2 regions of the Blastococcus carthaginiensis genome follow, and region 2 is predicted to be linked to the other one. Evidence: riboswitches for the same ligand, from Rfam matches in the RefSeq annotation. Region 2 holds a riboswitch; the other holds the start of a gene.
The links. Region 2 has a riboswitch for thiamine pyrophosphate ahead of QOZ88_RS22340 (ECF transporter S component). Riboswitches for the same ligand answer to the same signal wherever they lie in the genome.

Region 1: linked by a shared signal. The riboswitch ahead of thiM (hydroxyethylthiazole kinase) and the one ahead of QOZ88_RS22340 (ECF transporter S component) in region 2 are both predicted to bind thiamine pyrophosphate.

What each region holds. Positions count from the first base shown of each region.
Region 1 covers NZ_JASNFN010000033.1:25,262-29,579, forward strand. The annotation lists gene QOZ88_RS19930 (TenA family protein) at 1-424, opposite strand, end outside; gene thiD (bifunctional hydroxymethylpyrimidine kinase/phosphomethylpyrimidine kinase) at 421-1,233, opposite strand; gene thiE (thiamine phosphate synthase) at 1,230-1,892, opposite strand; gene thiM (hydroxyethylthiazole kinase) at 1,892-2,698, opposite strand; TPP riboswitch at 2,692-2,785, opposite strand; gene QOZ88_RS19950 (DUF3291 domain-containing protein) at 2,875-3,378, shown strand; gene QOZ88_RS19955 (Type 1 glutamine amidotransferase-like domain-containing protein) at 3,375-4,028, shown strand; gene QOZ88_RS19960 (hypothetical protein) at 4,061-4,318, shown strand, end outside.
Region 2 covers NZ_JASNFN010000046.1:8,846-13,163, forward strand. The annotation lists gene QOZ88_RS22325 (SDR family NAD(P)-dependent oxidoreductase) at 1-533, opposite strand, end outside; gene QOZ88_RS22330 (Mut7-C RNAse domain-containing protein) at 718-1,437, shown strand; gene QOZ88_RS22335 (Nramp family divalent metal transporter) at 1,535-2,827, shown strand; TPP riboswitch at 2,869-2,972, shown strand; gene QOZ88_RS22340 (ECF transporter S component) at 2,970-3,596, shown strand; gene QOZ88_RS22345 (ABC transporter ATP-binding protein) at 3,707-4,318, shown strand, end outside.

The DNA of each region.
Region 1 (4,318 bases), on a different contig from region 2:
CGTGGGCGTACACCCAGTAGCAGGGCAGGACGGCTGCGGCAGCGACCGGGTAGGGCGCGGTCGCCGCCATCGCCACCAAATAGGACGTGTACGCCAGGCAGGTCGGCGACGCGACCGGCGCGCCGCCCGGTGCCCCCAGCAGGTCGGTGCCGAGCAGGTCGGCGTGCAGCTGGGTCTCCACCGCCGCGCAGTTCTGCGCCGAGCCGGCCCAGAACGCGGCCGCCGGCGCATCGGGGGACCGGGCCGCCAGCAGCGCGAGCGCCCGGGCGTAGCCGCCGAGGTAGAGCGCGTCCTGCTCCAGGTAGTGGCGGAACGCCGCCGGGGCGAGGGTGCCGTCCGCCAGCTCGGCGAGGAAGGGCAGCACGTCGATCGCCCGGCGGAGGTCGGCCGTCGCCGCCCAGGCCCGGTCGGAGAAGCCGGTCACGCCGGCCAGATCCCGGCGAAGTGGTGCACCGGGCCGGAGCCGGAGCCGATCCGCAGCCCGGCGCCCGCGGCGAGCGCCCGCTGCAGGTAGTCGCGGGCGGGCTCCACCAGGGCCGCCCAGTCGGGGGTCCCGCCGGCGCGGGCGGCGAGCGCGGCCAGCGCCGAGGAGAGCGTGCACCCGGTGCCGTGCGTCGCCGTCGTGTCGATGCGGGGTCGCCGGCTCTCCGTGGTGGCGGTGGCGGTGGCGAGGACGTCGACGCTCTCGGGGCCGCCCAGGTGGCCGCCCTTCAGCAGCACGGCGCGGGGTCCGAGGGCCAGCAGCGCCCGCGCCTGCTCGTGCAGCGCGGCGACGTCGGCCGCCGGTGCGGCGTCCAGCAGCGCGGCGGCCTCCGGCACGTTGGGCGTGATGAGGTCGGCCACCGGCAGCAGCTCGGTGCGGACCGCGGCCACCGCGTCGTCGTCGATCAGCCGGTGGCCGCTGGTGGCCACCATCACCGGGTCGCAGACGACCGGGCCGGGGCGCCGCTCGGCCAGCACGGCGGCCACCGCCCGCACCACGTCCGCGCTGCCCAGCATGCCGAGCTTGGTGGCGTGCACCGCGACGTCGTCGAGCAGGGTGTGCAGCTGCTCGGTGACGAACTGCGCGGGCACGGGGTGGACGCCGGTGACGCCGCGGGTGCTCTGCGCGGTGAGTGCGGTGAGCACCGCCGTCCCGTAGGTGCCGAGGGCGCTGAAGGTCTTCAGGTCGGCCTGGACGCCCGCGCCGCCGCTGGGGTCGCTGCCGGCCACGGTGAGCGCGGTCGGCGTCATCGCGCAGCCACCGGGGTCAGCTCCGCGCGCAGCGCCGCCGCCGCGGCCCGCGGGTCGGCCGCCGTGCAGATCGCCGACACCACGCACACGCCGTCCACGCCCGTCGCGGCCACGTCGGCTGCCCGGGTGGCGTCGATGCCGCCGATTGCCACGGCGAGCAGCCCCGCGGCCCGCGCGGTGGCGGCCAGCTCCCGGACGGCGGCCAGGCCGAGCCCCGGACCCGCCTCGGGCTTGGTCGGCGTCGCCCACACCGGGCTCAGCCCCACGAGGTCGACGGTGCCGTCCGGGAGGCGGAGCGCGGCGGTGAGGTCGTCGGTGCTCTCCACGGAGAGGCCCACCAGCCGGTCGCGCCCGAGCGCCGCCCGCACCTCGGCGACCGGCAGGTCCTCCTGCCCGACGTGCACGCCCGAGGCGCCGGCCAGCAGAGCCACGTCCAGGGCGTCGTTCACCACCACCGCCACGTCCGGCCGGTCGGCGAGCGCGGCCTGGACCGAGCGGGTCAGCGCCAGCAGCTCCCGGCGGGAGGCCTCCTTGTCGCGCACCTGGACGGCGGTGACGCCACCGGCGACCGCGGCCCGCACGACGTCGGCCACCGGTCGCGGCCGGCACAGCTGCGTGTCGGTGACCAGGTAGAGCGTCGGGTCGAACGACGGGCGCATCAGGCGCTCCGCACGTCCGCGCCCGCGAGGTCGTCGGGGCCGACGGCGTCGAGGGCGTCGAGCCACGCCGCCGCGAAGGTGCCGGGTCCGGCGGCGGTCGCCGCGGCCCGCTCCGCGGCGAGGGCGACGTGCGCGTGCGCGGCCACCGCACCGGTCAGGGGGTCGCGGGTTGCGGCGACGTAGGCGGCGACCAGCGCCCCGAGCGCGCACCCGGCGCCGGTGGTGCGGGTGAGCAGCGGTGAGCCGCCGCCGACGCGGACGGTGCGCGCGCCGTCGGTGATCAGGTCCACCTCACCGCTGACGGCGACCACACCCCCGGTGCGCCCGGCGAGCCCCGCGGCGGCGGAGGCGGCGTCATCGGCGCCCGCGGTGCTGTCCACCCCGCGCCCACCGGAGCCGGCCCCGGTCAGCGCCATGATCTCGGAGGGGTTGCCCCGGACGACGGCGGGCGCGAGCGCCACCAGCTCGCCGGCCAGCGCCGTCCGGTAGGCCAGGCCGCCGACGGCCACCGGGTCGAGCACCCACGGGGTGCCGGCGGCCCCGGCCGATCGGGCGGCCAGCCGCATCGCCTCGGCGGTGCGCGCGTTGACCGTGCCGACGTTGACCAGGACGGCGGAGGCGATGGCGGCGAAGTCGCCGGCCTCCTGCGGTGCGTCGACCATCGCCGGGGCGGCGCCCACCGCGAGCAGCGCGTTGGCGGTGAGCGTCTGCACGACCGTGTTGGTCAGGCAGTGGACGAGCGGTGCGTGCTCACGCAGCGCCGTGCGGGCAGCGCGCAGGTCGACGACTTCCACAGCATCGGACATGCCGGTGACATCCCTTCGCCAGTGCGAACTGGAGCAGGTTCGGCGGGTGTGATCTCAGTCCCGGGCGGGACACCCCGTGCCACGTACGGGGCCGAACCTAGCGCAGCAGGCGGCCGGTGTCCCGCCGGGTGGGGGACGCTGGCCTACACGGGTGCGGATCCCCTAGGTTCCGGCGCGTGGCCGACCACCTCGCGCAGGTCAACGTCTCCCGGCTGCTCGCGCCGCTGGGCAGCCCGGTGCTGGCCGACTTCATGGCCGCCCTCGACGAGGTCAACGCCGAGGCCGACCGTGCACCGGGCTTCGTCTGGCGGCTGCAGACCGAGGACGGCAACGCCACCTCGGTGCAGGCCTTCGGGTGGGACGCCGCGGGCAGCCACGGCGTGATCGTGAACCTCACCGTCTGGCGCGACGTCGAGTCCCTGGCCGGCTACGTGTTCGGCGGCCGGCACGTGCAGGTCATGCGGCGGCGCCGGGAGTGCTTCCACCGCGCCGCGGAGGCCACCACGGCGCTCTGGTGGGTCCCTGCCGGCACCCTGCCCACGACCGACGACGCCGAGGCCCGCATCCGCCACCTGCGGGCGCACGGCCCCACGCCCGAGGCGTTCGCCTTCCGCACCCACTTCCCGCCGCTGGAGGACGTCCAGGCGCCGTCGTCGGACGACTGGCTCTGCCCCGCGTGAAGCTGCTGCTGACCTCTGCCGGCCTCTGCGATCCCTCCCTCGTGGCGGCCGCCGGGGAGCTGGTCGGCCGCCCGCTGTCCGGGCTCCGGGCCGCTGTCGTGCCCACGGCGGCCAACGTCATCGCGGGCGACAAGGGCTGGCTGATCGCCGACTACGTGAACCTGCAGCGCGCCGGGTTCGCCGAGGTCGACATCGTGGACGTCTCCGCGCTGGAGGCCGACATCTGGGGGCCCCGGCTGGAGGCGGCCGACGTCCTGGTGCTCACCGGTGGGGACACCACGCACCTGCTGCGGTGGCTGCGGCGTTCCGGGCTGGCCGACCGGCTGCCCGGGCTGCTCGCCTCGCGGCTGCTCGTCGGGATCAGCGCGGGGAGCATGGTGCTGGGCCCGGACCTCTGCCTGAGCGCCTCGGCGAAGCCGCAGCCGGAGGACTCCGTCGGCCTGGGCCTGGTGGACTTCCTGGTGCTGCCGCACCTGGGTTCGCCGTACTTCCCGAACGCCTCGGAGGAGGCGTTGCGGGCGGCCGCTCGCGACCTGGCGCACCCGGTGTTCGGGCTGGCCGACGGAACCGCGGTGGCCGTGGACGGTGACGGCATGACGATCGTCGGTGCGGGGGCGCACGTCCGGCTCGAGCCGGCCACGCCGCGATGACCGCTGCTCCCGGAACGGATCCCGCCGGGGGCGTGCGTCGCCGCCTGCCGACCCTGCTCGGCTGGGCGCTGTGCGTGGTCCTCGGGCTGGCGCTGGGCTGGCTGTGCCGCTTCCCGCTCATCAACACCTGGCTGACCGGGTGGGTGGTGGCCATGGAGGCCGGCTGGGCAGCGGTGGACCCGACCATGGTGGACGACGGGATCTCGATCTACTTCGTGTTCATCACCGGGCTGTGGTTGTTCTTCGCGGCCATCGCCGGGCCGCTGACGATGCTCGCCCGGCGCTGGGCC
Region 2 (4,318 bases):
ACGCCGGTGCCGTCCAGCTCCTCGCGGATGCCCAGGGCGAGGAACTGCACGAACGCCTTGGTCGCGGAGTAGACCGCCTGGAAGGGCTCGGGTGCCTGCGAGGCCACCGAGGAGGTGAACAGGATCCGACCCTCGCCCCGGGCCACCATGTCCTGTGCCACGCGCTTGGCCAGGTGCATCGTCGAGACGCAGTTCAGCTCGACCATGCCGATCTCCGCCTCGAGATCGGTCTCGACGAAGCGGCCGCCGACGCCGACGCCGGCGTTGAGGGCCGCCGCGTCCAGCGGCCGGCCGGACCCGCGCACGGCCGCGACGACCTTCTCGACCTCCTCGCGCCGGGTGAGGTCGGCCCGCACCGGCGAGACGGCGGCGCCGCGCTGGCGCAACTGCTGGGCCGCCGCGTCGAGCTCGGCGTCCTCGGCGACCACCACGAGATCGAACCCGTGCTCGGCGAACTGCTTGGCGAGCTCCAGCCCGATGCCGCTGGACGCACCGGTGACGAGGGCGAGGGGACGGGGCGTTGCGTCGGGCACGGGACCTCCAGGGTGGGACGGCGGACGGCCACCCCTCCGTGCCCAGGAAGGCCCCGGCGCACGCCTGGCGCGTCCCTGGCGCGCGTGTCGGCGGCCGTCCCGGCGGGGTAGTGCGCGTGTCGGCGGCCGTCCGGGCGGGGTAGCCCGCGTGTCGGCGGCCGTCCGGGCGGGGTAGCCCGTCGCCGTGGAGGTACGCGTGCGGCCGGCGCCGGACCTGCGGTGGCTGCTGGCCCCGCGGTACCGGGGAGCGGGCGAGCGCCCGCTGCCCTTCGATCCGGACGCGACGGTCGGGCACCTCGTGCAGGCCGCCGGGATCCCGCTGACCGAGGCCGGGGCGATCCGGGCGGACGGCGCGCCGGTGACGACCGCCGCGCGCGTCCGCCCCGGCACCGTGCTCGAGGTGGAGCCGGTGCCGCGGCCCGTGGCCGTCCCCCCGGGCGGGTTCCTGCTCGACGTCGGGCTGGGCGCCCTCGCGCGGCGGCTGCGGCTGCTCGGGATCGACGCCGCCTGGTCGAACGACGCCGACGACCCGGCGCTGGTCGCCCGGGCGGCGGCCGAGGAGCGGGTGCTGCTGACGCAGGACCGCGGCCTGCTCATGCGCCGGGCGCTGCCGCACGGCGCGCTCGTGCGGGGCGGCCGGCCCGACGAGCAGCTGGACGACGTGCTCGACCGGTTCGCCGTCCCGCTGGCGCCGCTCACCCGCTGCACCGCCTGCGGCGCCGCTCTCCACCCGGTGCCGAAGGAGGAGGTCGCCGACCTGCTGGAGCCGGGCACCCGCCGCAGCTACGACGCGTTCTCCCGGTGCCCCGGCTGCGGGCGGGTGTACTGGCACGGCGCGCACGGCGCGCGCATCGACGCGCTGGTCGAGCGGGCCCGGCGCGGCGGCCGGGGCAGGCAAGCCTGACCTTGGCCCCGGAGGGCCACGGGTCGGCCCCGGCGTGACACGCGGGGCGGGCAGAGGAGGAGCGACCGCCCACCCCGGAACCGCCTGCGAGGCCGCCGTGTACCTGTCGAAGACCGAGGCCGCCGTCCTGCCCACGACGCTGCGCGCGCCCGCGCAGCGCACCCGGCGGACCGAACCGGGACGCCGGCGGCTGTGGTCGATGCTCGGCCCGGCCTTCGTCGCCGCCGTCGCCTACGTCGACCCCGGCAACTTCGCGACCAACTTCTCCGGCGGCGCCGCGTTCGGCTACACGCTGCTGTGGGTCATCGTCGCGGCGAACCTGATGGCGATGCTGATCCAGTCGCTGACCGCGAAGCTCGGGCTGGCCACCGGCCGCGACCTGGCCACGCTCTGCCGCGAGAACCTGCCCACGCCGGTCACCCGGGGGCTGTGGCTGCAGGCCGAGGCGGTCGCCATCGCCACCGACCTGGCCGAGATCGTCGGTGGCGCGGTGGCGCTGTACCTGCTGTTCGGGGTCCCGCTGCCGATCGGCGGCGTCATCACCGCCGTCGTCGCCTTCATCCTGCTGGCCGCGCAGTCGCGCGGGTACCGCCCGTTCGAGCGGGTCATCGCCGGCCTGCTGCTGGTCATCGGGATCGGGTTCGGCTACACCCTCCTCGGCTCCGGCGTCGACCCGGGCGGGCTCGCCGGGGGCATGGTGCCCTCCTTCGACGGCGCCGAGAGCGTCGTGCTCGCCACCGGGATCCTGGGTGCCACGGTGATGCCGCACGTGATCTACGTGCACTCCGCGCTCACCCCCGGCCGCTACGGCGACGCCGTCACCGCCGGCCGCACCCGGCAGGGCCGGGGCCGGCTCCTGCGGGCGCAGCGCATCGACATCGTCGTGGCCATGGGCCTGGCCGGGCTGGTCAACGCCGCGATGCTGGTCATCGCCGCGCAGCTGTTCACCGGCGACAGCGGCGTGGAAAGCCTCGAGGGCGTGCACGCCGGGCTCGGCGACCAGCTCGGCACCGGCGCCGCGCTCGCGTTCGCCCTCGCGCTGCTGGCCTCCGGCTTCGCCTCCTCGTCGGTGGGCACGCACGCCGGGCAGGTCGTGATGGCCGGGTTCCTCAAGCGGCACATCCCGGTGCTGACCCGCCGGCTGATCACCCTGGCCCCGGCCCTCGCCGTGCTCGTGCTGGGCGGGGACCCGACGACCGCGCTGGTGTGGTCGCAGGTCGTGCTCTCCTTCGGCATCCCGTTCGCCCTGGTGCCGCTGCTGTGGCTGACCAGCCGCCGCGACCTGATGGGCGGCTGGGTGAACCGCCGGACCACCACCGTGGCCGGGAGCGTCATCGCGGCCCTGATCATCGGCCTGAACGCCCACCTGCTGCTGGGGCTCCTCGGCTGAGGGCGGGGCTGGTCTACGCTCGGTGGCACAACTGAAGAAACCATCAACAGCAGGGGAGCGCTTCGGCGCTGAGAGTGCGGGACACCGCAGACCCTCGAACCTGATCCGGGTCATGCCGGCGCAGGGAGTCTGGAGGAAAGACATGGCCGAACCGGCCGTCCGCCCGTCGTCCGCCGCGAACACCGGGCAGCAGCGCCCCGCCGTCCGGTGGCGCACCGTCGACATCGTCGTCACCGCCGTCCTGGGCGTCGCCTTCGGCGTCGTCTTCTGGGCCTGGAACCTCGTCTTCGGCGTGCTCGCCGAGCCGCTGGACTTCTTCCCGCCGCTGTCGGCGGTCCTCAACGGCGTCTACCTGATGCCGGGCGTCGTCGCCGGGCTGCTGGTGCGCAAGCCCGGCGCCGCCACGTTCGCCTCCACGCTGGCCGCCGCGGTGAGCCTGCTGATGGGCTCGCCCTACGGCGGGATCATCGTCGTGTACGGCCTGGTCCAGGGGCTCGGCGGCGAACTCGGCTTCCTGCTCACCCGCTACCGCGGCTTCGGCTGGGGCACCGCCGTGCTGGCCGGCGTCACCGCCGGGCTGTCGACGGCGATCCTGGACAACTCGCTGTACTACAGCGAGCTGGGCTTCCTGACCTACCAGGTGCCCTACACCGTCTTCACCGTGCTCTCCAGCGTGGTGCTGGCCGGGGTCGTCGGCCTGCTGCTGGTGCGCGCGCTGGCCCGCACGGGGGCGCTCGGCGCCTTCGCCGCGGGTCGCGAGCGGGTCTGACCCTGCGGGTGCCCAGGCGCGGTACCCGGGACGCTCTGCCTCTGGTTCCTCCTGGGAGCAGAGGCAGAGCGTCCGGGACACCTGGTCCTGCCCGGGTCGTCGCGCGCGGGCTGGGAGTCCGGCACGCCTCGCGGCGGGCCTGGGCGCTCACCGGCGTCGACCTCGTCGTCGAGCCCGGGGAGCGGGTGCTGCTCACCGGCGCGTCGGGGGCGGGCAAGTCCACGCTGCTGGCCGCGCTCGCCGGGATCCTGGACGACGAGGGCACCGAGGTCGCCGGTGAGCTGACCGCCGGCGGCGCGCACCCGCGGGCCGCCCGCGACCGGCTCGGCCTGCTGGCTCAGGACCCCGACAGCCAGCTGGTCATGACCCGCGCCGGCGACGACGTCGCCTTCGGGCTGGAGAACGCCGGCCTGCCACCGGAGGAGATCTGGCCGCGGGTCGACGCGGCGCTGGCCGCCGTCGGTTTCCGGTACGGCCGCGACCGGGCGACGCAGGCGCTGTCCGGCGGGGAGAAGCAGCGGCTGGTGCTCGCCGGCGCGCTGGCCCGGCGGCCCGGGCTGCTGCTCCTCGACGAGCCCACCGCCCAGCTGGACCCCGACGGGGCGACGCTCGTCCGGGACGCGGTCGCCCGCGCCACCGCCGACCGCTCGGCCACCGTGCTCGTCGTCGACCACGACGCCGCCCCCTGGCTGCCGCTGGTCGACCGGGTGGTGGAGCTGGTC